DNA from 2 places in the Neobacillus sp. DZ-9 genome. Region 1 is predicted to be linked to the other one. Evidence: riboswitches for the same ligand, from Rfam matches in the RefSeq annotation. Region 1 holds a riboswitch; the other holds the start of a gene.
The links. Region 1 has a riboswitch for FMN ahead of ribE (riboflavin synthase). Riboswitches for the same ligand answer to the same signal wherever they lie in the genome.
Positions count from the first base shown of each region.

Region 2: another riboswitch for FMN. It lies ahead of AC59HZ_RS02905 (ECF transporter S component); the one in region 1 lies ahead of ribE (riboflavin synthase).

Region 1 is NZ_JCAIOL010000003.1:307,034-323,161, forward strand. It holds gene AC59HZ_RS09940 (adenosylcobinamide amidohydrolase) at 1-1,136, opposite strand, end outside; gene AC59HZ_RS09945 (FecCD family ABC transporter permease) at 1,141-2,202, opposite strand; gene AC59HZ_RS09950 (ABC transporter substrate-binding protein) at 2,168-3,133, opposite strand; cobalamin riboswitch at 3,317-3,507, opposite strand; gene ribH (6,7-dimethyl-8-ribityllumazine synthase) at 3,573-4,043, opposite strand; partial or broken gene ribB (3,4-dihydroxy-2-butanone-4-phosphate synthase) at 4,256-4,861, opposite strand; gene ribE (riboflavin synthase) at 4,877-5,536, opposite strand; FMN riboswitch at 5,661-5,807, opposite strand; gene AC59HZ_RS09970 (GyrI-like domain-containing protein) at 5,900-6,391, opposite strand; gene AC59HZ_RS09975 (CBO0543 family protein) at 6,513-7,037, opposite strand; gene AC59HZ_RS09980 (CapA family protein) at 7,135-8,358, opposite strand; gene katA (catalase KatA) at 8,496-9,956, opposite strand; gene AC59HZ_RS09990 (hypothetical protein) at 10,219-10,422, shown strand; gene AC59HZ_RS09995 (cold-shock protein) at 10,482-10,682, opposite strand; gene AC59HZ_RS10000 (Cof-type HAD-IIB family hydrolase) at 10,802-11,539, opposite strand; gene AC59HZ_RS10005 (ABC transporter ATP-binding protein) at 11,663-13,378, opposite strand; gene AC59HZ_RS10010 (iron-sulfur cluster assembly accessory protein) at 13,671-13,976, opposite strand; gene qoxA (cytochrome aa3 quinol oxidase subunit II) at 14,348-15,298, shown strand; gene qoxB (cytochrome aa3 quinol oxidase subunit I) at 15,288-16,128, shown strand, end outside.
Region 2 is NZ_JCAIOL010000001.1:564,395-580,522, reverse strand. It holds gene AC59HZ_RS02980 (YpdA family putative bacillithiol disulfide reductase) at 1-368, opposite strand, end outside; gene AC59HZ_RS02975 (Glu/Leu/Phe/Val family dehydrogenase) at 511-1,788, opposite strand; gene AC59HZ_RS02970 (genetic competence negative regulator) at 1,982-2,566, opposite strand; gene AC59HZ_RS02965 (metallophosphoesterase) at 2,636-3,427, opposite strand; gene AC59HZ_RS02960 (hypothetical protein) at 3,452-3,820, opposite strand; gene AC59HZ_RS02955 (CBS domain-containing protein) at 3,878-4,513, opposite strand; gene AC59HZ_RS02950 (spore coat associated protein CotJA) at 4,660-4,890, shown strand; gene AC59HZ_RS02945 (spore coat protein CotJB) at 4,887-5,147, shown strand; gene cotJC (spore coat protein CotJC) at 5,171-5,740, shown strand; gene AC59HZ_RS02935 (YpbF family protein) at 5,769-6,224, opposite strand; gene AC59HZ_RS02930 (LysM peptidoglycan-binding domain-containing protein) at 6,316-7,002, opposite strand; gene AC59HZ_RS02925 (CPBP family intramembrane glutamic endopeptidase) at 6,999-7,604, opposite strand; gene AC59HZ_RS02920 (RecQ family ATP-dependent DNA helicase) at 7,601-9,103, opposite strand; gene AC59HZ_RS02915 (YpbB family protein) at 9,103-10,140, opposite strand; gene AC59HZ_RS02910 (ferredoxin) at 10,385-10,633, shown strand; gene AC59HZ_RS02905 (ECF transporter S component) at 10,746-11,312, opposite strand; FMN riboswitch at 11,481-11,611, opposite strand; gene AC59HZ_RS02900 (peptidoglycan DD-metalloendopeptidase family protein) at 11,712-12,464, opposite strand; gene AC59HZ_RS02895 (RsiX family anti-sigma factor) at 12,640-13,821, opposite strand; gene sigX (RNA polymerase sigma factor SigX) at 13,796-14,347, opposite strand; gene AC59HZ_RS02885 (ATP-binding protein) at 14,547-16,128, opposite strand, start outside.

The DNA.
Region 1 (16,128 bases):
TCACTTCTAGATGCATCAACCGCATTGCCAACTCCTGCTGTAACAAGTACAAATATGGAGAATTCATCCAGTTTTAATTGTTGGTATACGGCATCTTCCAATATTACAGCCGTCATCATTCCTACGGTTTCGGATGGCTCAAATCCTTTTGATCGTAAGAAAGCCGCCATTTCCAATCGATGATCATTACAGTTGTAGTTTTTGTCCACATGACGGTTCACAAAAGTCTGGTGCCACCCAGTTCCAGATCCTATAACGCCCGAGGACATTGTTCTTAATGGAATGGGGGATTTAAGCTCGATATAATCATATGTAACATGTACCAAATCTTCATTTATTTCAATGATTTCCTGTTTAGTAACTTCAGGTAATAAAACCATTTGCGGAGCTGCCACTTTTGGATGCGGGTGTTTTTGGATATTTGTATGATATACATCCATAATTCGTTCTTCCCTAAGTACTTCATTTGGAATATGGTCGATATTAATGGTGCCTTTTTCAAGCAACAGTAAGCGATCACAATATAGTCCCGCAAGATTTAAATCATGAAAAATAGAAATGACGGTCAATCTGTTTTGTGCCGTCCATTGTTTTAAATGGTCAAGTAATTCCTTTTGATAAGATAAATCCAGGTGGTTCGTCGGTTCATCTAAAAGAAGGATTTCCGGCTCCTGAGCCAGCGCTTGTGCAAGAAAAACCCTTTGCTTCTCACCGCCCGATAATTCCTGAATATTTTTATGTTGAAACGAGGAGATACCAACCTGCCTCATTACTTTTTGGACTATTTCTTCATCCCGCGTACTCCATGTTTGAAACAATCCCTTTTGATGAGCATATCGGCCAAGAGAAACTGTTTCTTTTACCGAATACGCAAACGATTGCGAGGAGTGCTGTGAAAGGACCGCGATAATTTGGGCCAGCTGCTTTGGCTTGTAATCCTGCAGCAATTTTTCATTTATCAGAATCCGGCCGTTCTGTATCGGTAAAATACCACTTAGCATTTTCAAAAGTGTCGTTTTTCCGCTCCCATTTGGGCCTAGTATCCCAAACAATTCCCCTTGTTTGACTTCAAAAGAAATATCTTTTAAAACGGCTTCGCTAGAGTAACCACCTGTAACCTGTTGAACGCTGAGCATTCTTTTAACCACTTCTTTCCATCCTTTTTCGTTGTAATAGGATTATTGCGAATACGGGTGCACCGATTAAGGCTGTAATGACTCCAATCGGGAGTTCAGTCGGAGAAATAACGATTCTTGAAACAAGGTCAGCTAAAATTAAAAATCCGCTTCCGGTAATAATGGATAAAGGAAGGAGATGTTTATGATCCGGCCCCCATAGCAGCCTCGAAAGATGTGGGATAACTAGCCCAACAAAGCCTATTGTTCCCGATACAGCCACCGCCGCTCCTGTTAAAATAGAACCAGCCGACAAGATAATCAGCTTTCTCTTATACACATTGACACCTAAATGGCGGGCTCTCTCTTCCCCAAAGGACATGGAATTTAACTCTCTTCCATTTAAGATAAGGATTACTGAACCGAGAATGAAAAATGGCAAAATGATTTTTATGTATTCCCAGCCTCTCATCGATACACTTCCAAGAAGCCAGCCTATAATCTGTCTTAGCTCATCTCCGGTAAGCGCAATCATTAGAGAAATTATAGCTCCCAGAAATGAACTGAAAATAATACCTGTTAGAATGATCGTTTCCACTCTCATTGAGCGCTCAATTTTACGAGCAAATGTTATCACCAAGAAAATGGTAATAAAGGAAAAAACGATACTAAGCAATGGGAGTGTGAATGGGCCGATAAATGGAAGTGAAATTTGAAAAAAAAGGGTAAGGACCGCACCCACAGAGGCTCCAGATGATACACCCAATGTATAAGGATCTGCCAGCGGGTTTCTTAACAGACCTTGAAAAGCCGCCCCTGCTATCGCAAGAGCAGCCCCTACAAGACCGGATAATAACACTCGAGGCAGGCGAATGTTGATAACAATGCTTGTATACATTGGATCGATTGCATCAAGTGAAATAAATCCCAAGAATTTCGCGCTGATAATTTTAATAATGGCAGGCACCGGTACAGAAACGGTGCCAATTGATATTCCTAATAACATGGAAAAAATAAGGAAAATGCCAGCTGCCACATAGGCGAATACCTTATTATTTAAAAACTTCTGGATAGATAGCCTTTGCAAGGTCCTCTACTCCTTCAACAATCCTTGGTCCTGGACGTGTAACGCGATCAGAATCAACATCGATTACTTGTTTATTTTTAACTGCATTGACATTTTCCCAGCCTTTTCTGGTTAACACTTGTTCAGCTGGATTTTTCACATAATATCCATATGTAGTTATAATGACATCAGGATTTCGCTTAATCATAGCTTCCTGATCAATTTTAATCCAGCCCTCTTGATCATTAGCGAGATTTTCTGCATTAATAATCGTTAGCATTTCATTCATAAAAGTATTTTTACCAGGTGTATAAATTTCTGGAGCAGGTGATACCTCAACCAATACCTTTTTCTTTTCTTTAATTTCTTTAGCCTTTGCCTTAATTTCTGCTAATTTATCTTTCATTCCTTGAATCATATCATCAGCTTTCTTTTTTTCCCCAGTTGCCTTTCCTATCATGTCAATAGAATCATAAACTTGGTCAAAATTTTGTGCATCGTTCACAACGATTACCGGAATCCCCGCATCCGTTAACTGCTTTAACCCATCAGTTGAATTCTGAGCATTGGATGCATGGGCAAATACTACATCTGGCTTTAAGGAGATGATTTTTTCTAGATTAATCTCTTGTCCGCCAATTTTCTCTTTTTTAGCCGTTTCCTCTGGATAGTTATCAAAATCAGATACACCCACTACGTTCTTCCCAAGGCCTAATGCAAAAACAATCTCGGTATTACTAGGAATTAGAGAAACAATTTTTTCAGGCTTCTTATTGAGGACAACATTATTATTTAATGCATCCTTTATTGTGACGGGAAAAGTAATGTTCTCAGATTTTTTTTCAACATTTGTGTTGCTTCCATCTTTAACCTGTTCTTTCTTTTCCGCACAGCCTGATAAAGCACCTAAAATCAATAACATTACGATTAATAGCGAATATAATTTCTTCATTTTTATTCCCCTTTATACTAATTAAATAGCTTAATTTACAAAAAATAAAGTTTTCTCCGCCAAGCTAAAGTTCTTCCGATACAAAAAAAACATCCCCATGAACGGAAGATGTTGGTTTGAAAAACAGAATAACTGTCATAAGTAGCAGAGACTAGTCGTTCACCCCCTATCCTCGTAGGTATTTCGGCGATTAAAAGATAGGCAGGTTTCCTGGCTCATGATCATTGCTTCCTATGTCTTCCCATCAATTCGACAGTGACTTTAATATAGGTAAACTCCCATTTACAGTGGCGGGACCGCGTTGGCTTTGCACCAACTTCCCTTTTAAGTTATCCTCTTAAAAAGATTTTAACACCTAAATTTCAATATATATTTTTTGTTAATTGAAATTATAAATAAAGTTTTATAAATTGTATATGTTTTTTTGCAATAATATCAATTATTTATCGAGATTTCTGCACAAGTTTGCCATTTCAATTGCACCTGCAGCTGCTTCCCAGCCTTTATTTCCAGCTTTCGTACCGGCACGCTCAATGGCTTGCTCAATCGAATCTGTTGTCAAAACACCAAAAATAACTGGAATCCCGCTGTCTAAGTTTATACGTGATACTCCCTTTGCTGTCTCATTACAAACATAATCAAAATGTGGAGTAGAACCGCGAATAACGGTACCAAGTGTGATGACAGCATCATACTTTTTGCTGTTTGCCATTTTTTGAGCAATTAACGGCAGTTCAAATGCGCCCGGAACCCATGCAACGTCAACATCAGTCTCACTTACTCCATGCCGTTTTAGTGCATCCTGCGCTCCGCTTAATAATTTACTTGTGATAAATTCATTGAAACGTCCTACGACGATTCCAACCTTTAATCCTGAGCCTACTAAATTTCCTTCAAAAATATGTCCCATCTTAATTCCTCCATTTTTTTATTTGGCGATAAACTTAGTTGATGATTTTCGCTACAGGCGCTCGCTTTCCGAGGGCGTGCCGGGGAGCCTCCTCGGCAATTTGCGCGCCTGCGGGGTCTCCCCTGCTCCGTACTCCCGCTGGAGTCGAGCACCTTCCGCTCCAATCATCAATTTCTAAAAAATTTATTTCTTTAGAATTTGTTTGCAGTATCTTTTTCTTTATTCTTTCGGTAATTAATTAAATCTTCAATGGTAATCATTTTTACTTCTAGATTATCAGCAATTTTTCGAAGTTCTGGGACACGGGCCATTGTTCCGTCTTCATTCATAATTTCGCAAATGACTCCCGCTGGCGCTGAGCCGCAGAGTTTAGCTAGGTCTATGGCCGCTTCGGTATGTCCTGTTCGCTTAAGAACCCCCCCGCTTCTTGCGACAAGTGGAAAAATGTGCCCCGGTCTTTTAAAATCTTCTGGCTTTGATTCCGGATCAATCATGCTTAGGACCGTTGCTGAGCGTTCAAATGCTGAAATTCCTGTAGTTGAAAATTTATGGTCAATGCTTACGGTAAAGGCGGTTCCATGCGGGTCAGTGTTTTTTGAAACCATCGGATCAAGTTCCAGCTTTTGTGCCAGTTCTTCATCAATTGGAACACATATTAGGCCTTTTCCATGGGTAGCCATAAGATTGATAACATCTGGTGTCGCTTTTTCAGCGAGCGACAAAAAATCACCTTCATTCTCCCGACCCTCGTCATCACAAACAATGATCACTTTTCCCTCTTTTAAATCAGAAATTGCTGCTTCAATGGTATCAAACACGGATAATCACTCCTTTTAATAAAAGCCGTTTTCTTCTAAAAATTTAGCGGAAATTCCTCCACTACTTTTGTGCTGATTATTTTTTCCAGGATTATTCATAAAATGTCCCACGTATTTGCCAATCATATCGCATTCCAAATTAACGATATCACCAGAGTCTTTTTGCCCTAATATACTTTCACCAAGGGTATGCGGGATTAAAGATAAGGTAAAGCTATTTTCGGAAACTGCAAAAACGGTAAGGCTAGTCCCATCAACTGCTATAGATCCTCTTACAATGATATATCTTAATAATTCGGGGTCTGCCTCAATTTCATAATATACGGCATTTTCTAATGCTTTTTTGCTTTTAATGATTCCTGTACCATCAATATGCCCTGAAACGAAGTGACCACCAAACCTTCCTCCAGCAGCCATTGCTCTTTCAAGGTTGACCTTAGAACCACGTTTAACCATATTTAAACTCGAAGCCCTAACGGTTTCCGGCATTACATCAACGGTAAAGCGATTTCTCGTGTAGGAGGTCACAGTCAGGCATACACCATTAACAGCAATACTATCACCAAGATGGACGTCTTCAAGAATTCTTTTCGCGTCAATGGTTAGTACAAACGATTCTCCTGTCCTCTGAATATTTATGATTGACCCAATTTCTTCAATAATTCCGGTAAACATTTTTTCTTCTCCTTTATAAAGGAATACAAAAAACCCTGAAGGATTTACACTTCAGGGTCCAAATAAAGACAATAGGAAAGCAAGGCTTAGAAACAGGCAATTTTTGACCTTTTCATAACCCTGTTTTTTCCTTCTCCCATCCAGACTTTAACTGTCGGCCCTGGAATTTCACCAGATCCACCGTTTAACGAGTACGTTAACCGGGTCACGGACTAAGAAGCATCGCTTCATCACCGCCGGTTAGGAATTTCACCTTACCCCGAAGGAATTATTAAAATATACTTTCTATGGTAGTATACTTTAATAAAAGAGTAAAGGGAAAGGACTCCTATTTTCAGAAAAATTCTGGAATGTCCTTTTATTTTAATATGTTTTCACAGGTAAATAAATTTCAAAATGGAGATCTCCATTTGCATTTTGTTGTTTATGTTCTTCTTTATAGACTTCTATACTTAAAGCATAGTGATCCTGTTCATAGCCATATTCCTTCATCCATTCGAACATTTTAAGATATGTATTCTTAACTTCCTCTGTTCTGCCCTTATGGACTCCAACGACATAGTTTTTTCGCGGGATAGCAAATCCCACCATGCCTTCTGGGATGGCTTCAATTTTTTCTACCGGTTTCGCGACATAATAGGTAAACTCCGTTTCCCTGCTATGAAACGGCGCAATCAACACTGGCTCTTCCGTTTGATGGGGAACTTCTCTTAAACGATTCTCCATCTCTTTAAATAGACTCGGAATGAGCTCAGCTTCTGAATAAGTTCCACTCCAAGAAATTCCAACTACTTTTATCTCTTCTTTTTCTATTACTTGGATTCCCAAGCAAATCCCCCCTTTTAAAATCATCATATTATAAATATTCTAAATTTAGTACTCAAATCCCTCCTTAATAATTCGGTTAATATAATATTTCATAAAAATTTCCATCAAAAAAACAACCTATGTTGTCCTAGGTTGCGCGCGAAAGGAATTATTTCAAAATATCTTGTGAAATATTAAATATATTCCATAGAAAAGCAGCATATATCGCTGATAGGATCCAAGCTAACCATGGTTTTTTATAGTGGACAGCCAAAACAGAAAACATAACAAAGCTAAAAAATGCAGACCACCATAAATTCCAGCCGTTTTTATGGACCATGGCTCCTAATTTCAGATCTGTGTATTCATTTATCGTATAGACAAGAGTCCAAGCCAGGATATGAAGCATTTTTTTCCAAACCGCCTTAGGCATATGGCCGAGAAAAATACTGATCGTCACAGGATATTTTATTAACATAACTAAGAAAGCAATATGTGTGTGCTTTGCCCATAATTTATCGCTTCCAATCGGAACATATTCCCACATGCTATGTTTAAAAAATAAAAACTGATACACCAAATCCCCAACCATCAAGAAAAGAAAGGTAGGGTAATAGGCCCCCCAATTTTTCCAATCACCCCATTTTATTGCTGAAAAAATAAAAATGGCCCCATACATCACGTTCAGATTCACATGACTTCTCCTTCACATTCTAATTACCTGTATTTTTTCCAGTAAATTGTAAATTAATCACATAAAAAGCAGAGGTAAATAAATTACCTCTGCTTCTCTAGTTTCCGGCTTCAGCAACGCTAGCCGGGTCTTTAATCATCCCATCTTGAATTTGCAAATCACCGAAGGAAAGTCGCTGGAGTTCATTCCATACAGTAAGTTGTTCCCGATCATTTTGTTTTACAATTTGATCATTAGAGATACGATAAGGCACAAAAGTCATCCCAATTTTTTCATTCTTTATATCCAAGTGTAATACACCCGTTTGCGCTGCATTCCCTTTTATATAGTTTGGAAAGAGGAAATTTCCGAGCGAATAGGCAATCGGTTTGTCTTTATAATATTCAAAGCCTTGCAGAACATGGGGATGACTTCCAATAACCCCGTCCGCACCTGCATCAATCATTAACTTTGCCCATTCTCGCTGGAAGGGTTCAGGAGTGCGCTTCGTTTCAATGCCCCAGTGGATAAACACGAATAAATAATCGGCATCCTCTTTTTCTGTTTGAATGGTTCGGTTGATCAGACTGATATCATAACCATTCGCAAGTCCAGGTTTTGAAGTTGTCGCTACCCAGCTAAAGTCAGGCAGAACCTTTGAAAAAGCCAGTATTTTAACAATTTTCCCTTTTATTCTATAGGATTTGGCTGCATACGCTTCATCTTTGTTCAAACCGCCGCCGACATAATCCAATTGATATTGCTTTAAATTGGCGACTGTATCCGTAAACCCTTGTAGCCCAAAATCAAGCGAATGATTGTTGGCCAGACTAACGAGTTGAAAACCCGCGTTCTTTAGTCCTGATAACGCAATTGGGTCTGAACGAAAGGTATATTGTTTCCCTTGCTTAGTCCCTCCGGTGGTAATGGATGTCTCTAGATTGACTACGCTTAAATCACTGGAATCAAGTTCCGTTTTAATATATTCGAAAGGATAATCCGCTCCTTTTTGTTTGACTGTTTGCTTTACTGACCAATCAAACATCGCATCCCCTGCAAACGTTATCCGAATTGGTTCCTCTATGAGTGTTGAAGCCACCTTCTGTTTAACTGAGAAATTATAGGGTGTTTGCTGCAGCGCCAAAAGTTGATCATAATAGGAAGGTTTCCTATCCATGGAATGAATTTGTTTATTATTTCTCTCAAAAAGCTGATCAGCATAAAAACTGAAAAACGATTTTTTTTCATAGGTTATGTATTGTTTGCCATAGGCCGTTGAGTGTAATAGTACTTGACCACCTATAAAAATCAACATGATGACCAAGATTTTATATTTAAACAATTCTCTCCCCCCTTGACTTTATAAATAAGTTTAATAGGAGAAAAGGGAAAATGCTGTCGTTTTTTGTAGAAAATTCAGATATTCTTTAATGGTAAAAGACCGCTCAGTAACTGAACGGTCTTAATAGTTTACTAGATTTATTTAACTTCCTGGGGAATGGCCAGATTTAGCCCTTTTGCTATCCGCTCGCCATACTCTCGGTCAGCTTTGTAAAAATGCTGGATTTGACGAAGCTTAATATCATCTCTTTCAACAGGCTTCATCGCCCCAACGATTGTTTCTACTAAACGTGTCCGCTCATCCACAGACATTAGTCGATAAAGATCCCCAGCTTGAGTGTAATGATCGTTTTGATCATATGCTGCTTGTTCTGCTGCACCTGTAACCTCAAAGGCTGTTTGCTTATGTTCTGGTGCTTCCTTTGGTCCGCTAAAGCTGTTCGGTTCATAATAAATGGAACCTCCGCCATTGTTGTCGGAACGCATCGCACCGTCACGTTGATAGTTGTTCACTTCAACCTTTGGACGGTTAATCGGCAATAGATTGTGGTTCGCGCCAACACGGTAACGATGGGCATCGGAATAAGCGAATAAACGCCCTTGAAGCATTTTATCTGGTGATGCCTCGATTCCTGGTACCATTGTTCCAGGCGAGAAAGTTGCCTGCTCCACTTCTGCAAAATAGTTCTCAGGATTGCGATTAAGCACCATGCGTCCTACCTCGATCAGCGGATAATCCTTGTGGGACCAAATCTTCGTCACATCAAATGGGTCAAAGCGGTATTTATAGGCATCTTCAAATGGCATAATTTGAACATGCAATCTCCAGGCAGGGAAGTCGCCTTTTTCAATCGCATTAAATAAGTCTTCAGTATGATAATCAGGATTCTCTCCTGCTAATTTACCTGCAACATCAGCCGCCATGTTTTTAACGCCTTGCTCTGTCTTAAAGTGATATTTCACCCAAACTGCTTCACCTTCAGCATTGACCCACTTAAAGGTATGACTGCCGTAGCCATTCATATGTCTTAAGGTTGCTGGAAGTCCGCGGTCTCCCATTAAATATGTGACCTGGTGCAGCGATTCAGGTGACAATGACCAGAAATCCCAAACTGCATTTGGATTTTTCAAGTGGGTTTTCGGATCTCTTTTTTGTGTATGAATAAAATCAGGGAATTTAATCGCATCACGAATAAAGAAAATAGGTGTGTTATTTCCAACAAGGTCGTAATTACCTTCTCCTGTATAAAACTTCACCGCAAAGCCGCGGGGATCACGAACGGTATCTGCAGAACCTAATTCACCAGCAACGGTTGAGAAACGGATAAACATAGGTGTTCTCTTTCCAACACCGTTAAAAAGCTTAGCCTTTGTATATTTTGACATATCATTTGTCACTTCAAAATATCCATGCGCACCAGCCCCTTTTGCATGAACAACACGCTCAGGTACACGCTCCCGGTTAAAATGGGCCAATTTTTCAAGGAGATGAACATCTTGGATTAATATTGGTCCCCGTGACCCTGCTGTTATTGAATTTTGATTATCACCGACTGGTGCTCCAGTTCCTGTTGTTAAGTATTTGTTTTCATTACTCATTTGATCACCTCATAAACAATTTTTTAACCCTTGACTAAATTATAATATAAATTTTATTAAAATCAATATTAATTTATAATTATTATAAATTAATATTGATTATCATTAATTAAACATCTACACCCACTATTACATAGGTTTTAAAAAGAAAGGACGTTTTTCCAAAATTAAGGAAGAACGTCCAAAAAATTTGTATTTATTAAATTTTAATATGTAAAAAAATAGATTATACTGTATTTATCATCTATTTTAGGAGGCAATTATGTCAGAATCTAATCAAGTAAATCCGGCTGAAACACAAAAAAAGAAAATTAGCTTACAAGAAGCTATGAAACAGCAGCTTGAAAACAAAAAGAACAAGGCAGCCGCTGGAAGTGGGAATATGAGCGGTTCTCAAGCAACGAAAAAACTAACAAGCCAGCAAACGAAAAAAGTAAGCAACTCACGCAGAAAAATGGGTGTTTAATGAAAGGCTAACATTAAAAAAACAGACCCAGTAACCTGAGTCTGTTTTTTTAATGTTACTTATGATTTACGGACGTTAACCGCTTGTGGTCCACGTTGTCCATTTTCGATTTCAAACGTAACCTCTTGACCTTCATCTAAGGTTTTGTAGCCTTCACCTTGAATCGCTGAGAAGTGAACGAATACATCATCGCCGCCTTCGCGCTCAATGAATCCAAAACCTTTTTCACCGTTAAACCATTTTACTCTACCTGTTTCCATTTCTTTGTAGCCTCCTAGCATGTAGCCATAACATTTTTTTGCAAATTATACTTGCTTGATTATTTTTACCAATCCTTTTTCTTCCTATACAATCTTTATTCCAAAACATGAAAATTTTCTTATTTAAGCACCCATTTACGAATGGCTTCGGCAACTCCATCCTCTTCATTTGTTGATGTGATCCAATTAGCAGCCTGTTTGACTGTCTCCTGGGCATTACCCATTGCCACACCAAGTCCGGCCTCAGTAATCATCGCCATATCATTTAGACTATCCCCGACTGCCATCACTTGATTCATTTGTATTCCTAGGCGGTCGCAGACAATCTTGAGTCCTTTTGCTTTATTGATTCCCGATGGATTTACCTCGATGTTTTTTAAGGTGGAATTGCTTAGTTCGAACTCCCCTTTAGCTTGTAATTCTTTTTTAATCAGCTCTCTTGTTGCATCATCATCGATATTAAAGCCAAATTTTAACCATTCCTTCGTATGTAAATCCTCAGGCATATCATCATGCCAATTGCGTTCGGTACTGATTGCCCAGAATTTTGTTTTATGCTGTTTAGACAACTCCCACATCCACTCGATAAGCTCCGATTTAACAAGATTTCTTTCAACTATTTCACGTTTTTCATCCCATATTTCGCTGCCATTTACAGTAACCAAATAGGATGTGAGGTCAAGAGTGTCAGCGTGTTCCCTGCTTGTGAGCAAAGAACGGCCAGTGCTTAGAACTACAATAATACCTTTTTCTTGCGCTTCCTTAATTGCCAGCCTATTCCCTTCTGATATTTTTCCTTTGTTGTTTAATAGTGTCCCATCCATATCAAGAGCAATCAATTTAATGTCGGTATCCATTTCGAAATAAACTTCCCCTTTCAAATGTTTTCATTGTTTAAGTAAACACTTTTTATGAATAAAAATCAAAATTTCTTGACTGTATGAATAAGAAAAAAACTGCGATAAAATCGCAGTTTCAGATTATTGCTGGTATTGCACACGGTGGAGATTGGCAAAAATCCCTCCCTGCTCAATCAGTTCATCATGGCGGCCTTCTTCTGCTATACCGTCCTCGGTCACGACGATGATTCTGTCGGCATTTCGGATGGTTGCGAGCCTATGGGCAATGATTAATGTCGTTCGATTTTGCGCGAGTTCTGACAAGGCTTCTTGAATAACCAATTCCGTTTCTGTATCAAGCGCAGAAGTTGCTTCATCCAATATTAAAATTGGCGGGTTTTTCAGGAACATCCTTGCAATGGCAATTCGTTGTTTTTGACCACCAGAAAGCTTTAAGCCTCTTTCCCCAATTTGTGTTTCGTATCCATCTGGAAGAGTAGCAATAAATTTCTCAAGATGGGCACGGCGGGCCGCATCTGCGATTTCCTCATCGGTTGCCTCGTGTTTTCCATACGCAATATTTTCACGGAGTGTTCCTGTAAAAAGAAATACATCTTGTTGAACAATGCCAATTTGTGACCGCAATGATTTTTTTGTCATATTTCGAATATCAAGTCCATCGATGAAAATAGCGCCGCTGTTAACATCATAAAATCTGGGAATCAGCGAGCAAATTGTTGTTTTCCCTGCGCCAGATGGACCGACAAAGGCTACGGTCTCGCCAGCACATATATTTAGATTTATATTTTCAAGAACGGTTTTTTGCATGTCATAACGAAATGTAACCTCATGAAAGGTAATATTGCCATTAAGTTCAGAAACTTTAACGGCTTCTTCTGTATCTTTTACATCCGGCTTTTCATCGATTAACTCAATAAACCGTTTAAATCCAGCCATTCCTTTTGGGTACAGTTCCATTATTGCGCTAATTTTATCAATCGGTTTAAAGAGGACATTGACATAGAGTACAAATCCGACCAGTTCCCCGTAGGAAAGCTGTCCTGAAAAGCTTAACCATGCACCGTAAACTAAAACGATAATCGTAATTAGTCTTGTCATCATGTAAATGCCTGATAAACTGAAGGACATAACTCGATATCCCCCAAGCTTAGCAGCGCGGTATCGTTGATTATTTTTTCTAAATCTAGCAATCTCAAATTCTTCATTTGTAAACGATTGAACGACACGGCTTCCAGAAACGCTATCCTCGACGCGAGCATTCACATCAGCTATGCTTGAATACATTTGCCCCCACGCCTTGTTCATTTTCAAATTACAAACGACCACAAGTAAGATTAATAATGGAAGAACTAAAATTGAAACGAGGGCCAGTTTTACGTTTATGGTAAGCATTATCCAGAATGCCCCGATGAACGTCATAACCGCAATAAAGACATCTTCAGGCCCGTGATGGGCAAGTTCGCCCAGATCAAATAAGTCATTTGTTATCCGGCTCATTAAATGTCCTGTTTTGGTATTGTCAAAAAAGCGAAATGACTGCTTCTGTACATGCTCAAACAGTTCTTGTCTCATATCCGTTTCAATATTAATCCCTAGTTTATGCCCCCAATAATTTACGACAAATTGCAGAAATGTACTTATTAAGTAAAGCAGGAATAATCCAATGCTTACCGAAACAATGGTTGGCCAATCACCTCCAGGCAGCAGTACGTCAATAAACCACTTTACTGCGAGCGGAAATGCTAATTCTAATACCGCAACCACCACTGCACTGCTAAAATCTAAAATAAATAGCCTTTTGTGGGGTAAATAATAAGAAAAGAAACGCCGAATCATACCATTCTCCTTAGTTCAAAAGTAGCAATAATAGGATTATTTGAAAAAATTATGAACAATTTCAAGATTTTTGAAAATAAGACTAAATGTGTTTTTTGGGGGATTTGTTTTAGGTGAGCATTTCTTGGTGGGATGAATTTAAGATATCTTAAGGACAAAATTGGCTTTGTTTCCCTCCAAAATGTCCTCAATAAGGCCTCTTAAGGACAAAATTGATCTTGTTTCCATTCAAAATGTCCTTAATTAAGACCTCATTACTTGTAATAATTGGTTTAGCACAAGGCAATTTTTTTTAATGATGATGGTGATGGCTGCCTTTTGATGGATTGGTAATGACCCATTCCTCTTTTGGCACTTGGAAGTATTGAATCCAAACACCATCCAAGTACTCATCGTTTTTATCGAGAATAAAATCAATATCCTTATCGGTTTTTACAACTTCATCATTTTCAGTTGGCGTATCAAGCATTAAATCATAATGCGCATGATCCCCATGAATACTAGTGACATAAACGCGGAACATCTTTCCTTCCGCTTCCTCCACATCCATCATTTTTTTCAATGCTTTAGCTGCAATTCGATTAATTTTGACGTTCATCGTACCTGTCTCCTCTTTCTATGTAGTATTAATATTATCTCATTATTATTCTAAAATAGACAATTTTAAGCCATTTTTCAACAATGATTAAGGCTGTGGATTTATATTTCCAAACTATTCCATGATTAGCATTTTAAATCCTTAACAAATTTGTCACAACTTTTTTCAAAAACCTATATTATCATCATAGACATCTTGGTAATATTGTGAAAGAGGAAACTTAATCCGAAAATTAATCTAAAATAATAATTAGTTTAATTGGATTTTATGCTTGTATTTTTTTCAAAATGGAGTTATCCTATTGAAGTTTGTGAATGAATTCACGTAAGGATTGTGAAAAAATGAACAATTTGCCTGAGAGGAGCTTTAAAATGTTTAAAAAGGGCTATTTAATCCCCCTGCTGGCTTTCCTGCCTGTCTTATTTTTAAGTGGCTGCAACAAAATGGTGGTATTTGACCCAAAAGGTCCTGCTGCCAGAGACATTCTTGGTTTGATAAACTGGTCACTCGTATTTATGCTAATTGTCGTTGTCGTTGTTTTTGGATTATTTGGGTATATTGTTTGGAAGTACCGTGCTACACCAAAGAATAAAGACTACGTACCGCCTGAAGAGCACGGCAGTACTAAATTAGAGATCATTTGGACAGCGATCCCGATTTTGATAGTTATTGCTTTAACAATCCCTACTGTAAATACCATTTATAAACTAGAAAAAGTGCCTGCAGGCTATGAAGATAAAAAACCAATTACCATCAATGTCACTTCAGCTGACTGGAAATGGATCTTTAGCTATCCTGAGCAAGGCATTGAAACGGTGAACTATGTTAACATTCCGGCTGGTACACCGGTTAAGTTTAAATTAACCTCTGCTGGTACAATGCAATCCTTTTGGGTTCCTGCACTTGGCGGTCAAAAATATACGATGAACAAAATGGAAACACAGCTTTATTTGACAGCAGATAATCCTGGTGAATTTTTAGGAAGAAATACGAACTTTAACGGCAAGGGATATGCCGATATGGAATTCACTGTGGAAGCTAAATCCTCTAAAGACTTTGAAAAATGGGTTAAAGAGGTAAAAGCAAACGCTCCTAAGCTAACAGAGAAAAAATACAATGAGCTTTTAAAACCAACTCACTTAGGACGTGAAACATTTACTGGCACCCACTTAGCATGGGTCGACCATGGGAAAATGAATTCCAAAACTTATACAAATCCTGAGTTATACAAGGTTCACGGAGTTCAAGGTAAGATTTTTAAAGATGAAGAAAACAACACGGAAATGAATGATTCTAACGGAGGTGAACACAATGGGAATTAATTGGCATGACTTTTTCATCGTAGGAAACCCATTAATCCTAGGTTCACAGATTGCTATAGTACTAACGATGGTTGGTATAGTTGCCGGTATAACCTATTTAAAAAAATGGAAATGGCTGTGGCGAGAATGGCTGACAACCGTTGATCATAAGCGGATTGGGATAATGTACATCCTTTCAGGTGTATTGATGTTCTTCCGCGGAGGTGTAGATGGTCTGTTAATGAAGGCGCAAACCTCGCGTCCTGAAATGAAATTTTTAGATGCACAGCACTATAATGAAATCTTTACAACTCATGGCGTTATCATGATTTTGTTCGCAGCAATGCCATTGTTAATTGGTTTAATGAACGTGGTCGTTCCGCTGCAAATTGGAGCTCGTGACGTTGCCTTCCCACAATTGAACGCCTTAAGCTTTTGGCTGTTCTTCAGCGGTGCGATGCTGTTTAATATTTCTTTCGTTGTCGGTGGATCTCCAGATGCTGGCTGGACGGCTTACTTCCCTCTTGCCGGTAAAGAATTTACGCCTGGTATCGGAAATAACTATTATGCGGTTGCCCTGCAAATTGCCGGAATTGGGACATTGATGACGGGAATTAACTTCATCGTCACAGTTTTAAAAATGCGTACAAAAGGCATGACATTAATGAGAATGCCAATGTTCACCTGGACATCATTCATTGCTTCGGTCATTATCGTCGCATCATTCCCTATCTTTACCGTTGCTCTTGCATTGATGACCTTTGACCGTATTTTCGGTACCCATTTCTTTACGATCTCAGGCGGCGGAATGGATATGATGTGGGCGAACCTGTTCTGGCTATGGGGTCACC
Region 2 (16,128 bases), on a different contig from region 1:
ATAATTACATATTGGGCACAGTAATTATTTTTATCCGTATTGACATGAAATAAATCATCTTGCTTTGATACTTTATTTACCTTCTCGAATGAATTTATCCGGAGCTCCTTCCGTCTTGCGACTTCCCGATAATAGACAAGTGCCTGATTTCGTTTAGGTTTGTATGTATCTGTAAAAAAAGGTACATCACCAATTTCTAATTTTTCACTAGTACTAAAAAAGGTTTGATGGGTCGGATAATGATAAATGGAATTAACTACATTCCCTTTTTCTATAATTAATGGCTTTTTTCCGATCTCTTGAAGAGAAATAGCTGCTGCCAGCCCGCAAGGTCCGCCGCCAACAATGATTATGTCTTCTATTTGCACTTTAGGTACACTCCTTAATAAATACATAAACTGTGTTAAACTTGGTTTCAAAATCAGTTATATCCTTTAACATAACCGAAACTAAAAAAACTCCTACCGTTTAATGATAGGAGTTTTTTCATTTAATTTCAATGTTTAGCCTTTAAATCCAGCCTCTGAAACGGCTTGCTTCAGCCATCTTTCTAACCCCAACCATATAAGCAGCCAGGCGCATGTCTACACGTCGGGTTTGGGCAGTATCATAAATATTTTTAAAGGATTTAACCATTACTTTTTCAAGCTTTTCTTCCACTTCTTCTTCTGACCAGTAGTAGCCTTGGTTATTTTGTACCCATTCGAAATAAGATACCGTAACCCCGCCAGCAGATGCTAACACGTCCGGAACAAGAAGAACACCACGTTCTGTTAAAATTTCTGTAGCCTCTAAAGTAGTTGGGCCGTTTGCCGCCTCTACAACGATACTTGCACGAATATTATGAGCGTTCTCAGCAGTAATTTGATTTTCAATCGCTGCAGGGACAAGAATGTCGCACTCAAGTTCTAGTAATTCTTTATTGGTAATTGTGTTATTAAATAATTTTGTTACTGTCCCAAAGCTGTCTCTTCTATCTAAAAGATAATCAATATCTAGACCATTTGGATCGTATAATGCACCGTAAGCATCCGAAATCCCTACAACCTTCGCCCCTGCGTCATGCATGAATTTTGATAAATAGCTTCCGGCATTTCCAAAACCTTGGACGACTACTCTTGCACCCTCGATTTGAATTCCTTTCTTTTGGGCTGCTTCACGAATACAGATGGTTACACCCTTTGCAGTTGCAGATTCACGTCCATGTGATCCGCCGAGAACAAGTGGCTTACCAGTGATAAAGCCTGGAGAGTTAAATTCATCGATTCGGCTGTATTCATCCATCATCCAAGCCATAATTTGCGAATTGGTAAATACGTCCGGAGCAGGAATATCCTTTGTAGGTCCTACAATTTGACTGATAGCTCGTACGTATCCACGGCTAAGTCTTTCAAGCTCTCTAAAAGACATATCACGAGGATCGCAGATGATACCACCTTTTCCCCCTCCGTATGGAAGGTCGACAATTCCACATTTTAAACTCATCCAAATTGAAAGGGCTTTCACTTCTGTCTCTGTTACTCCTGGGTGGAAGCGTATTCCTCCCTTAGTTGGCCCAACTGCATCATTATGCTGTGCACGGTAGCCAGTAAATATTTTTATTGAACCGTCATCCATTCTAATTGGAATTTTTACTGTCATCATACGTAACGGCTCTTTCAAGAGCTCGTATACCTCTTCAGGATAACCTAACTTTTCAAGGGCCTTATGAATCACAGTCTGTGTTGATTTTAACACATCATGTTTTTCCTCTTGATTAGTCTTTTCATTTGCATTTTCGGCTACCATTTGTAATCCTCCTAGAAATTGCTTTTACGAATGTTGTCCGCTTTCAGACACAAGTATACACCTTTAAATGATTTATGCAAGAAAAAAAACATAGTTTTCATGATTAATTCGATATTATGTAAACGCTGCCATCCATGATTAATATAATGATTTATGGATAGCATTTGTCCAATAGGTTTACTTCATCCATTTTTTATATTTTAAAAAAATGAAGAATAGTCTCCACCGCTTTATTTTCGATAATCCTTTTTCCATATTCCATAAGTACAAATGGACTAATGATTGAAGCATTGCCAAATTCAGAAAAAATACAAGCCACTTGTTCGTTTTTTGTAGGTTCTAATTTTTCCATTAAAAAGTAATAGTGGTTGTTCATAAAATATAGGCTGCCGCCAAATATATTCATGTTAGATAATCTCTGGGTAAGACTAATTATGTCTTCAAATTCCTCAAACTCATATATTAGGTCATCAAATCCTCCGACCCTGACTTGCATTTCAATAAATCCATCGAATAATATCTCTTCATCTTCCTCTGCTTCGTTTACAGTAATGATCATAATCATCCCCTGTGCCTGAAGGGAGAATATTTCCACTGCCACAGACCCCTGTATATCTACATCAAATTCCTCACTCGCTTCCTCAAGCATATCATGAAAAAGCTGATTCCATTTGCTTGAATCCTTCCAAATATCTTCCTTGGAAAGTCCCCTATCAATTAAATCATCAGAGGTTAAAAAAATTTTAATTTTATTGGCTGTTAAGCGTTCTAAGCGCATGATTTTGCCCCCTGCTGTGACATCACTCTTGTTTGTAGTGTATGCCTCAGGGTTTTGTTGGTGAATTGTCTACATCACCTTATCAGGTGCAGGGCCATTTCTAAGGGTAATGAGATGGCATTCTGCAGGGGCACCTAACCTTAAGGGCAGCGTGGTTGTTCCATATCCATTACTAATTAAAAGGGTTGTATTTTGAAGTTTAGTCAGCCTTCCTCTTTTATAGGGACTATAACCGAAAATATGAATCTGCCCTCCATGGGTATGTCCGCTTAATACTAAACGTATTTCATGCTCCGGAAGGATTTTGTTTGTTATATTAGGATAATGGCTTGCCAAAATTTTAAAACTGTTTTCCTCTGAATCTAACAGCGCTAACTCAAGGCGGTCACGATTTTGGTTTAAGTCATCCACTCCAAGCAAACATAATTTTTCTCCCTGATTTGATTCAAAGGTAACGGAAGTATTGTCTAACACTTTAATACCATGGTCCATAAAGATAGCATCTAATTCACGATAGTCAATCTCATAGTCATTGTTTCCCCAAACAAAGTAAACGGGTCCAATTCGTTTTAATGTGTTTAAATTGGTTTTCACTCTCTCAATGGGGACCCCCTTTTCTGTTAAATCTCCCCCTATGATGACAATATCAGCCTTCCCTTTAACAATATTAATGATGGTTTCCGAGATTGTTCTTCTATGTATATCTGAAATAAAAAAGATCTTTACCTCTCCAAATGTGGCCGGAAAGTCCGGAAAATAAATATCCTGTTCATTCACTTTATTTTGAAAAGCTTGATTTAGCATATATAAAAGCAAAAGTATGCCGCCTATAATAATCAATATAACTAATATAATAATCATTCTCTTTGTTCCCCTTATCAAGGCTTAATTTTCTATGGAAATCATACCATAAAGAAGACTCAAACTAAAAAAAATGAGTGTTTCTTCCCAGCCAATATAAAAAAGAAGCAATAACACGATTCCAAAACCACAATATTCCAATAACATTAGGTTACTCCATGACATTTGCTTCCTCCATGCTTTTATCGTCTTATTGATAATCCCTTTTATTACCCCTCCATTGATTAAAATGCCAATGAATAAAGCAATTGCAGCAGCGAAGAATTGTAATGGATTTATGACAATTCCGACAAAAAAGTCAGTAAGTACATAAGGATGCGGTATTGAAATCCATTTAATCACTAAATATCCACATAAAAAAACAAAAGCAAAGTGAACTAACCTCATAAACATAAAAACCCCCTCCCATAAAAATATATGAGAAGAAGGCTATTTTTTTCCTATTCGTTATTAATCATCCTCTTGAATACTTAGAATTCGGAAGCCATGCTCTTCTAGTTTCTTTGTAAAGCGGTCAATATTGTTTTTCTTTTCAACCTTCATCACAATTCTACGAACAAGTCTATCTGTTTCATCAAACGTAACAAGTGATATGATATGCTCGTGAAATTGGTGAGCAATTTCAGAGAGGCGGGCAATCCGTCCCTCAGTTTCAACCGATGTAAAAGCAATTCTAACACCCGGGCGGTTTACACCAAATGCGCTTTCGAATGAACTTAATACATCGGACCGTGTAACAACCCCGAGAAATTGATGATTTGAATCAACAACTGCTAATAATGGAAAATCCTTTAAATCAAGGAGTGTCTTTTCAAATAATTCAGAGCCCTCTAAAAACTTTTCTTGGTGAGTGGCTATATCTTTTACTACCGTTAAATTTAAATATTCATCCTTTGGTTTATTCGATAGGAAATAATTTTCATAGATGCTGTATCTTGTGACTACACCTGCATATTGCTCACCTTGTAATACCGGTAACCCATCTATTTGATGTTTTTCAAGACTTTCCAAAGCCTGTTTAAGGGTTACATCTGCTTGTACAGTAAAGCATTCATGCTTTGGTATCATAATATTTTTCACGAACAATTTCCATCACCTCAAAGTTATAATCCTGCATCTTTATTATACTTCTACAAGACAATGAAAAACCCTTTCATATATTAAAGTTTTATGTCATGTTGGGATAAAACTTTCATATATTTAAATGATATTGAAAAATAGGGAGGGCCACAATGCACACTCATCAAAAGGTCTATCATCCGTATGCGAGTCCATTTGATCCCTGCAAGCCGATACTTGAAAAAACCTTTTCCACTCCACCTCATTTATATATTGGATTTCAGCCGCCAAATCTTCCGCAATTTTCCCCGCTTGAGGCTTTGAGAGCAGGCACACTTTGGAAGGATTTTTATGACCCGTATTACAATGCTTTTGAGAAAGCGGGAGGGGGACTGACGACGTGAAACAAGTTCCTGCCGAATATTATCAAATGATGGAACAGCTTCAAGCTGTTGACTTCGTCTTGGTTGAACTTACCCTATACTTAGATACTCATAACGATGATTTTGAAGCAATTAACCAATTTAATCATTATGTGAGGGAAAGAAAAAGGCTCAAAAAAGCATTTGAAAGTCATTTTGGCCCTTTGCAGCAGTTTGGCAACAGTTACTCCGGATTTCCTTGGAACTGGGACGATAGTCCATGGCCATGGCAGGTTTAATTTAGAGGGAGGGATTACATTAAATGTGGATTTACGAAAAGAAGCTCCAATATCCCGTTCGAGTAAGTACCTGTAATCCGACTTTAGCAAAATACTTAATTGAGCAATATGGAGGTGCTGATGGAGAGCTTGCCGCAGCATTACGATATTTAAATCAGAGGTACACCATACCTGATAAAGTAATTGGACTTTTGACAGATATCGGTACCGAAGAGTTTGCCCATCTCGAAATGATTGCCACAATGGTGTATAAATTAACAAAAGATGCTACCCCTGAGCAATTGAAGGCAGCAGGATTAGGGGCTCATTATGCTGACCATGACAGTGCACTATATTACCATAATGCTGCAGGCTCACCTTTTACTGCTACCTATATTACTGCGAAAGGTGACCCTATTGCTGATTTATATGAAGATATAGCAGCAGAAGAAAAAGCCAGGGCAACGTACCAATGGTTGATTAACATTAGTGATGACCCAGATATTAATGATAGTCTTCGCTTTTTACGTGAACGTGAGATTATCCATTCACAGCGCTTCCGTGAAGCAGTGGAAATTTTAAAAGAGGAACGTGGAAAACAGAAGATTTTCTAATTGATAAAAGAAGCAGATGGCTCTGCTTCTATTTCTTTTCATGATAAAGGTTTATATCATAATTTTTTTTCATAATCTCAAATACTAAATGACGGTTTTTCCATTCCTCTTCTTTTTTCCAGTAGTCCTTACTGCGGTCAACAATTTCACATCTTAGTTCATGATATTCCTTTTCTGCTTTATCCTTCTTCTCTTTCAGTAAATTCATGGCTCCATACATCCCAACAGAAAAAACTAAGAAGGTAAAGTTTTTAGAATCATTGACAAAAGCAGAAAACATTGCAGCAAACGAATAAGAATAAACACTGGCAACGGTAATATATAAATAAAGGAAGAATAATGCAGCCAATATGATTGTTCCCCAGATTGATAATTTATGCCAGTTTTTAAATTTGTCAAACTTTTCTTTTCTTTTTCTAACATTTTCAAGTGCCTGCTTTGTGGCTTGATCCGTATTTTCAAGTAATTGGATTGGAGAATCCATTTTATCAGCCTCCATTTCTCCGTATATAAATATGAACTTGTCCGCTTTATTATGATTTATATATAAAAAAACCGATCTAAAGATAGATCGGTTAGTTATTCAATGGTATTTTAAGTACTTGGCCTGCATCGATATTATTACCTTGAATATGGTTGGCCTTTCTGATAATGTCCATGCCTGATTGAGACTTATAGTACTCCATCGCGATATGATATAAGGTTTCTTTTGGCTGAACCGTGTGGTAAACAATTTTACTTTTCTTTTTGGGTACAGGTGGTTGGCTCTTCTTTGTTTCTTGTATCGGCTGACTATTTTTGTCTCCTGACTTATTTGCATCGATGTTGACTGGACTCGGAGCTGTGGAAATTTCTTTTGTACTATTCTCTTCAGTATTAGCTGCTTCAGTTGCTTCAGTTTTTACTTCGTTACTTTCTATTTGCTGCTCATCGACCTGTTTATTTTTCTCTTCAATTTCTGTTTTTTCTAGATTAATAGTTTCATAGCCTACAGAATCCCCAGAGGTCTTAACGGTACTGTTTATTTTCTTACCATCTAGATACGATATCACGCTGAAAATAATGACAGGTAAAAGGATAAAGAATAGAACCAACAGACGAATAACCGGGTATTTAAACTTCCATTTTGTTTTCTTCTTTTTTTGCCGGTGCAGCTGCTCTCTTGGCGGCAAATCACCTGATTCATCAATTTTTTCATTAATTTTTTGTATCCGCTGTTTTAACCTTTCAGCTTGATCTCGATACGGCTCCTCTTTATTCACGTAGAAACTCCTTTCTCGTCGTCATTACCTGGTGAACGTCTAAATTTTATATATACACCTAATAGGAAATCGATGATAAAATGCATGACAATCGTAACGGCTAAATTATCTGTCCACTCATATATCAGACCGATAAAAAAACTAAGGACGACTATATTTAAAAATAAAAACCAATTAAAAAGATAGCGATAATGGATAATGGCAAAAATAATACTGGCCAGTATGAGACCTACTTTTGTTTGGATGATCCCACGAAATAACAATTCCTCACTAAAAGCGACAATTGCCGCAATGATGAAGATATGAAGAACATTTCTATGTTTAAAAATTCTTTCATTTAAACCACCATCATCATAATAGGAGGATGGAAGACAGTTCATTAAGATTATATCGATCATCACAACAGCTACTCCTGATGGGATCCCTATTAGAACTATATTAAAGTCCTTAAAGTGCAAATTATTCATATAAGCGAAATGATCAAAGAAAATAAACCCTAATATGAATGAAATGACTAAAAGGATGATTTGCGTCATATAGAGGTGAAGAAGTAACTCTTTGTCAGTTAAGTTTTTTATCAATTCATTATACTTCTTTTTCATTCGCTCAACTCATTCTTCTTTAATATTTTTCCAAGATACTCCATCCATGATAGTTCATTTGTTGTCATTTTCGTCTGGTCGATAGAAGAATGATAATCTTTCAGCTGAAGCCCGCATTGATCGCAGCATGGAATCACCTTATTGGTGAATGCATCATCAAAGTAATCCAAAATAAATTCCCTTCTACATACATTTGATTCCACCCATGTTTTCATTTGATATATATTGTTCATTTTCGCGGTTAACCTTTTCTTCAAAAATAATTGAATGGTTTTCTGAAGTTCTTTTTGGCTGTCTTGTGGTGCATCATTAATCAAATCCTCAAGGATACGCCATTGAATTTCATTAAAACCGCCTAGCTCTCTTAAATGATTATTCAATTGGAGCTTCCCATCCATATACTCTTCTTCCTGCTCTAATTTAGAAAACAGCCAATCAATTTGCTGCTCTGATGGAAGTTCCCCCTCTGCCAATTGAATCGGAAGGTACTCGTCCCCCGGAGAGTACAATAAAATGGAGATGCTAAGTTTTCCATCACGGCCTGCTCTCCCAATTTCCTGAAGATAGGATTCTAATTGCATAGGCATATGATAGTGGATGATAAATCGGATATTTTCTTTATTTACACCCATTCCAAATGCACTAGTAGCACAGATGACATCCAACTGCCCGTGAATAAATTGCTGTTGGATTAATACCCTAGTATCAGGATCCTGTCCCCCGTGATAGGCCATGGTTCGGCAAATTCCCTTTTCTGCTAATAAAGAAGCCATTTGCTCAGCTGATTTTTTACTGGAAAAATAAATAATTCCGGGTTTCTGCAGTTTAGAAACCAACTCAACTACCCGATCTTGTTTATCATTGTAATCCGCTATTTTCTCCACTTTAAAAGCAATATTGGGACGATCTATGGTTGATTCCATTTTTTTACAATTTTCAATACAAAGTGATTGAATTATATCCTTCCGAACTTTCTTTGTTGCTGTTGCAGTGAGAGCAAGTGTCAAAGGATTTCCCAAATGTTGGCGAATATCGCCCAGTTTCGAATAATCAGGTCGAAAATCATATCCCCATTGTGAAATACAATGGGCTTCATCTACGACAAACAAGGAAAGGGACAGCTCACCAAGCTTTCGTAAAATAAAAGGAACACTTAACATTTCCGGTGAAATAAAGATAAATTTATATTTGTTTAACTGGCGCAGGACACTATTTTTTTCCTCTTGTGTAAGAAATGAATTCAATGCAACCACTCTTTTTTCACCAAAGCGCTTAAATTGCTCTACTTGATCCTGCATTAGGGAAAGGAGAGGAGAAATAATTAATATGTGGCCCTTTAGAATAAGCCCAGGAAGCTGGTAACATAAGGACTTTCCTGTCCCAGTTGGAAGCATGGCGAAAGTATGCGTTCCTTCTAAAATAGAAGTGATTACTTCCTTTTGTCCTATCTTGAATGAGTCATAGCCAAAATGTTTTTTTAATAGAATCTCTAACTCCATTATCGCTCACCATACTTCGCCAATACTAATCTTATTTGAAAGTAGCTGGCCGTTTTCACTTTGTCCCTGATTAACTTAAGCTGCCGTGATTTAGTTTGCCGTGAAATTTCCAGAATTGTGTCCTGCAGATTTTTTTCTACATAGTCATCAATTGAAAAATCATTTTTATGTAAGGCAAATTCTACAAAGTGGTCCTCAATTGTACTTAACTTTAAATGCCTTTTGTCTGCAATCATCTCAAGGGAATATCCTTGATTTAATAGACTCCATGTTTTTCTGGATGAAATTGTTAATTCATTATTTTGTTTTAAATCCCTCATAAGCAACGATAATAATGGAAAGTACTTTGGTTCTCGATTAATCTTTTGCAGCAAGTAATGGATAATATTGATAAATTCAATATTATAATCGTGAATATCCATATTCAGCCTCTTAGCTGTCTGCTCAGAAGTTAACCCAATTTGTTGATACCCTGTCAATCGGAAGATTAAAACAGAAGGATCAGTATTGTTGGCTTCTTTAAAACTATCTACCAGCTCTGAATAAAGCATGCTTCCCATTTTCTGCCTGGGTACTTGGACTTCTTTTATTATTGTTTTCAACCAAAAATGAACATCTTTATTTTTTTGTATAGGGATATATTGGGTCTCATGATACACAAAATTTGAAGCTACTTGGACTAACAAAGATAATCTTTCCCAAAAATTCATTGTAAATGGGTGATAATCCCAACCATTCAGAAAGCTGGGCATCTTATTGTCATTTAAATTTACCTCTCCATCTGGAGTAAGGATGTATCGCTGCTCCCCACAATTGTGGATCCACTTTTTTTTAACCATATTGCGAATGATATCTTCGAAGGATTCTCGAGTTAGAGTATCATATATCCCAAATAAATGTTTCAGTGAAAATAAATGTGCATCTTGAATCGTTTGTGATGATTTTTTCCCATTTAAAAGGTGATAGATGGAATAAATCGTCCTTTCCCTATTTAATTTCTTTAAACAATTTAGAAGAATCGATTCAATTTGTTTCATCAAGCGCCCCACACTTTTCTGATGGTATCGACAAATTACCCATTTTTTCTCTCTTATTTTAACATGAAATGACAGTTCTTGTTGCTCAAAATTATGCTAAAGTAACATAAACAAATCAACAAACCGGGTTATATAAAAGCAACTTTCTATTGAAAAGTTACTCGTACAGTTTTACAATAGATATGAGTAATGCATTTCCATATAATATGGATGAATTTTGTTATATTACTGGGAGGTTTTTTTCATGGCAAAGTACACAATTGTTGACAAGGAAACTTGCATCGCATGTGGCGCATGCGGAGCAGCAGCACCAGATATCTACGATTACGATGATGAAGGCATTGCATTCGTAACTCTTGACGATAATGAAGGAATCGTTGAAATTCCTGATGTTTTAGTTGATGACATGATGGATGCATTTGAAGGCTGCCCAACAGATTCCATTAAGGTTGCTGACGAGCCATTCGATGGCAATGCAACTAAATTCGAATAATATTTTGTCAAAAAAATATTGTTAAGCTGCTAACCCTCTTCTGAATTTGAAGAGGGTTTTTCATTTTGCAATAAGAAAAAGGCAACCACATTATTTGGCTGCCTTTTTCTTATTATACACTTTTTATTACGGATAATTTATTTATCCACGTTTGCAGTCGAATGAATAATAACATAAAGATAGATGACATAATCACACCTTTAATAATATTAAACGGAAGGATTGCAGGCACAACTATGTTACGCATGTCAGGATATTTCAAAAGGGCTGTATATGCTGGAAGAATGACAAAGTAATTGGCAATACTCATGATCACGGCCATCGTAATTGTCCCAAGAACCAATGCAATGGTCATTCCCTTACGTGTTTTCATTTTAGTATATAAATAATAGGTTGGCAAAATAAATGAGATTCCCGCGAGAAAATTAGCAATATGGCCAACAGGTATTCCAGTTGGACTACCGGTCGCTAAATAATTGAGTACAACTTTGATAAATTCGACTACAATTCCTGCAATTGGCCCAAAAATTAATGCTGCAATTAACGCTGGGATGTCACTGAAATCAACTAATAAGAAATTTTGAAAAAACGGCAGCGGAAAGTTTAATAGCATTAGTAGATAGGCAATACTGCTGAGCATTGCAATTGAAACCATGGCCTTTACATTTGTTTTCTTCATTTCTTTCATCTTCCTCTCTCCTTTTTTGATCCATCACCTTAGGAAGAGAGGTTCAGCATACTGATGCCCTGTAAATAATAAACCCCCAAGTAAAAAATACTTGAGGGAGTACAAAGGCACGCTTAATAAACGTTCTCAAAATCATTATTTTTTGAACGCTTGCAGAACCTCCATCTTCTCCCATCCAGACTATACTGTCGGCTTTGGAATCGCACCAAATCCTGCCTAAAAGGCTCGCGGGCTTAAGAGTATACTCTAATACCGCCGATCGGGAATTTCACCCTGCCCCGAAGATAGATCGATATGAAATTATAAAATTATTATACTTGAGAAATGGTATTTTGTTAAGTAAAAATAATTAAACCCGTAAACAATATCATTCACGGGTCACGTACTCCTTTATTCGACAAATAATATTTGTTGCGGTTTAATCACATCAGTATACAAATGATTAATATCCTTTAATCTCTCGACGGAAATATTACTTTTTTTAGAAATCGAGTATAGGGTATCACCTTGTTGAACGACATATTTATTAGCTTTTGTGTGAATTGTACGGCCTTTAGTTGAGCTTTTAATATGTGTGCTAGCTTCAAGGACAACATATCCGCTAGAAGCAACTCCGCCTTGTACAAACTCACCTACATCCGCTTTTCCTAAAAGCCTTTGAGGGTCGATTGCATATTTCTTATCATATCTCCATTCTAATTCATGTGTTTCAAAATGAAGATGGGTTCCTGTGGCTTGTCCAGTTCTCCCCATTTTTCCAACGACGTCACCTTGTTTTATGCTTTGGCCAACATAAACGTTACGTCGAGTTAAATGTGCATAAACAGTAACAACCTTACTTGGGTGTTTAATAAACACGACATTTCCGTATGTATTGGAAAAATACGATTTGATGACAATTCCGTCATCAACCGCCAGAACCGGCGTATCGATTTTCCCAGCAATATCTATCCCTTTATGTTTTCCCTGCCTTGTTCCATATGTATCAGAAATGACTCCATCTGCGGGCCAAATCCAATGTTCCTGTAATTCCTTCATTTTTTCCAAACTTGCAGCTTGTGAATGTTTCCCTCCTAAAAACAATAAACTGACACAAAGTGCCATAATAATGGCAATCAAAAACCTCTTTATGTAGTCACGCATTCTAATCCTTTTCCTCCTTAAATCTTCTACTCACATCCACCATATGTTTCCAGTTTCTAGTTTAGAACTTAAACTAAATAGGTGATGGACCCTGAGCATACTTGTTATAATTTGGAGACATCAACTATTTTATGCATAAATTAAAAAAATCAACCCATTATAGGTTGATTTACATTTATTGGATATTGCGCAAATTTGGAGCAATTGGCACTTTATTTTCCTTTGATAAATCAAAGGGGCCTATATGTGTTAACGGGGAATTCTTAACAACAATTTTCTCAACCTCAAAATCCTTAGCGGTTAACATCAGAGCCTCAAATGAATATAATGTCAGTTGATTATCTTTTAACGTAGAATCCTCCTTAATAGAAAAAGATAAAGTTTTGTCCGTAATGGTCACATCATAAATCTGAAATGATGGCTCAAGCGACCTTTTCAAACCATTTTCAGGTTGGTCCGTCCTCATTGCCTCTAAGGCAGTTACAAAATCTTTATAGGTAGTTTTGGTTGGAGTTAAGTAGGGTAATTTACTGCCCACAGGATAATAAAACAAAAAAGCATGTTTTTTGTCGCTTACAATATTCTGTTCTTGCTTGCTTCCGTAATTACCTAATTCTATACCTGGTTCTCCATTTGTTGAGAACTTTATCTTTCTAAGGTTACTATTTGATGCTATATCTTTTTGTAATACATTAATAAAATTTGTTTCATTGGTCGCACCTTGTCCGTATAGGTGGTTTGAAGGTACGTCAACATTTACAGTATTATTATTTTTATCTAGCTCCAAAGTCGCATTTATCGGGTAGAATTCACTTAATCCCCATTCTTCTTCTTTTAGAGAAGCCATATTTTCTGCAAAAACAGTCAGCCAGGATTTATTGCCTGCGTCGGAAACAATAGTAGAAACAGGAATAAGAATCTGGGCTTGTTGGTCAGGTATCCAATAGGTTAACACCTTACCATTACCCACTTCATCATCATAAATCGCAGATTTCATGACTTCAGTACTTAAAAGCTTTGCCTCTTTGGTTCCGGAGTTTACCCCCTCCTTTGAGGTTGATTCCCCCTTATTCATAGCAATTCCGGCATCTTTATTTGCTGCGGATTGCTCCAAGGACCTTTTTTCTTGAGCTTGATCAAATGAATTATTTGTTCGATCCATTAAGTTAGGAACTAAAATAAGAAAAAGAAGCATGGCCGCTGCAGTTGCGATACCTGGCAATAACCATGGTAGCAATTTGCGCTTTTTTATAGAAAGATTCTGGTAAATGTCACGAGGATCGCGATGATCTTGTATTTTGGGCATTTGCCTTAATAATTCCTCGAGGTGCTTATCGCTCCACTCTGACTTTCTCACTATTTAATCCCTCCTTTTCATAAAACATTTCCATGTGCTTCTTTAAGACTTTTAAGGATCGATGCTGTGTTGTTTTTACTTTACTTTCTGTCCATCCTAAGGTTTTTGCTGTTTCAGCAATGGATAAATCTTGTAAATACCTTAAAATGATTACCGCTCGTTGATCCATCGTGCAATATTCTAAGCATTTGTAAATCCATTTAATCTCTTCCTTTTGGATAGTTATCTCTTCTGGAATAGGATAGTCATCCTTAACTTGATTGGATGACCAATCAAATTTTTCGAAAATTCTTTCCTTCCATCCCTTTTGCTTCCGAAAAAAGTCAATAGCCACATTTCGGGCAATAGAAAAAAGCCAGGTCTTTTCACTGCTTTTCCCCTCAAAACGATTATAGGACTTAAAAACTCTTATATAAACTTCCTGGACAAGATCCTCGGCATGTTCTTTGTTTCTAACCATATAAAATAGAAATTGAAACACGTCATGATGATATTTTTGATAAAGTTCATCGAAAACGGAGTCCATCAATTCCCCTCCCCGTTCATAAATATTAGTCGATAATTATGTATAAAAGGTTTCACATATAAATATAGACTTTTTTTAGGTAAAAAGGAAGGTATTTATTGGAAGTCGGAAACCCAAAAAAATGCCCATCCGAATTGGATAGGCTTTAAAAATGTTCCTCGTGAATCAAGAACAATCGGCAAAATACCTGTTCTTTTTACTATTTTCGAGGAAGCAGGAAGGAAAATGTCGTCCCTTGTCCTTGCTTGCTTTGAACAGAAATATGCCCCCGATGGGCATCAATAATATTTTTGGCTATAGCAAGTCCCAGTCCAGTTCCTGCCCTTCCTCTGGTCCTTGCTTTATCGGCCTTATAAAAGCGTTCAAAAACAAATGGTAAATCTTCTTCAGGAATCCCTAAGCCTGAATCCTGAACTTCTATTCTAATCCCCTTGTCTTCTGAAGTTACATTTAACCGGACTGAACCGCCTTTTGGTGTGTGTCTTATGGCATTGTCAATTAAGTTTGTTAAAACTTGTTCAATCCGATCAGGGTCAAAGAAAACAACGGAAATTTGGTCATCTATATCAGCGTGTAATTGAATCTCATTATCTTTAGCAAGGCCTTGAAACTTATGGATAATCCTATTTATAAATGAAGAAATATTTATTTCATCGATTGTCAATTGGATATGTCCCGCTTCCATTCGAGCTAAGTCAAGAAGTTCATTCACCAGCCTTCCCATACGAAGGGATTCATCATAGATAACCTTTGCCATTTCTTTTTTCTCTTCTTGGGATTCAGCAATATCATCCACAATTGCTTCACTGTATCCCTGTAACATCGAAATGGGAGTTCTAAGTTCATGTGAAACATTGGCAATAAAGTCTTTTCTCATTTTTTCCAATTGCCTTTCCTTCGTCATATCCCTTAAGACCGCAACGGCTCCACGAATAAAGCGATTGCTGTATAAAGGACTGACAAGGATTACCCAATGGCGGCCCTGAAGAGAAATTTCCCCGACCTGTTCTTTCTCTGTATCTACTGCCTCCTGAAAAAGCTCCATGACTTGCGATGGAATGGCCTCCGAACTAGGTCCAAATTCACCGTTTTCATAGTACCAGTATTGAAGAAAGCGGTCTGCAGGCGGATTGGTGATCAATATTGTTCCATCCCGATTAAAGGTGATTACTCCATCTGCCATACTGCTTAATATGCTAGAGAGCTGTTCCTTTTCCTGACTAAGGGCATTCATATTGAATTTCAATTGTCGTCCCATTTGATTAAAGGCAGTTGCCAGTTCCCCGATTTCATCATGTGTTAGAATCGGTACCTTAGTATCAAACTTTCCTCTCGCCACTTCAAACGCTGCCTCTCTCATTTTCCGTAATGGCGCCGTTATTCTGGTTGATAAAAAGAAGGCAAATATAGTTGTCAGAATAATCGCAACACCAGCGACAAGTAAAATAAATCTTGTTGTAGAGCGGGATGTTTCCTGCATGTCTTCCAAAGATTGATAAATAAACACAGCACCATTTTCTTCACCAGTCAAGTGAAGAGGTACACCAATAATGGAATAATTGGCATCGTCATTATTCCTTATCTTTTCTGATGAGAGGTTTGAGATTTTTTCGACAGTAATGTTTTTATTAAATACTTTAGATAATTCTGGATCAATTTTTATATCTGAAATGGATAATTTCTTTCCCTTTTCCGTATTCGGAGAGTAATAGATATCTTGTTTGTTTTTAACAATTAGCACTTTGGTATCATTATCAAGAATCTCCCAAGATATTTCTAAT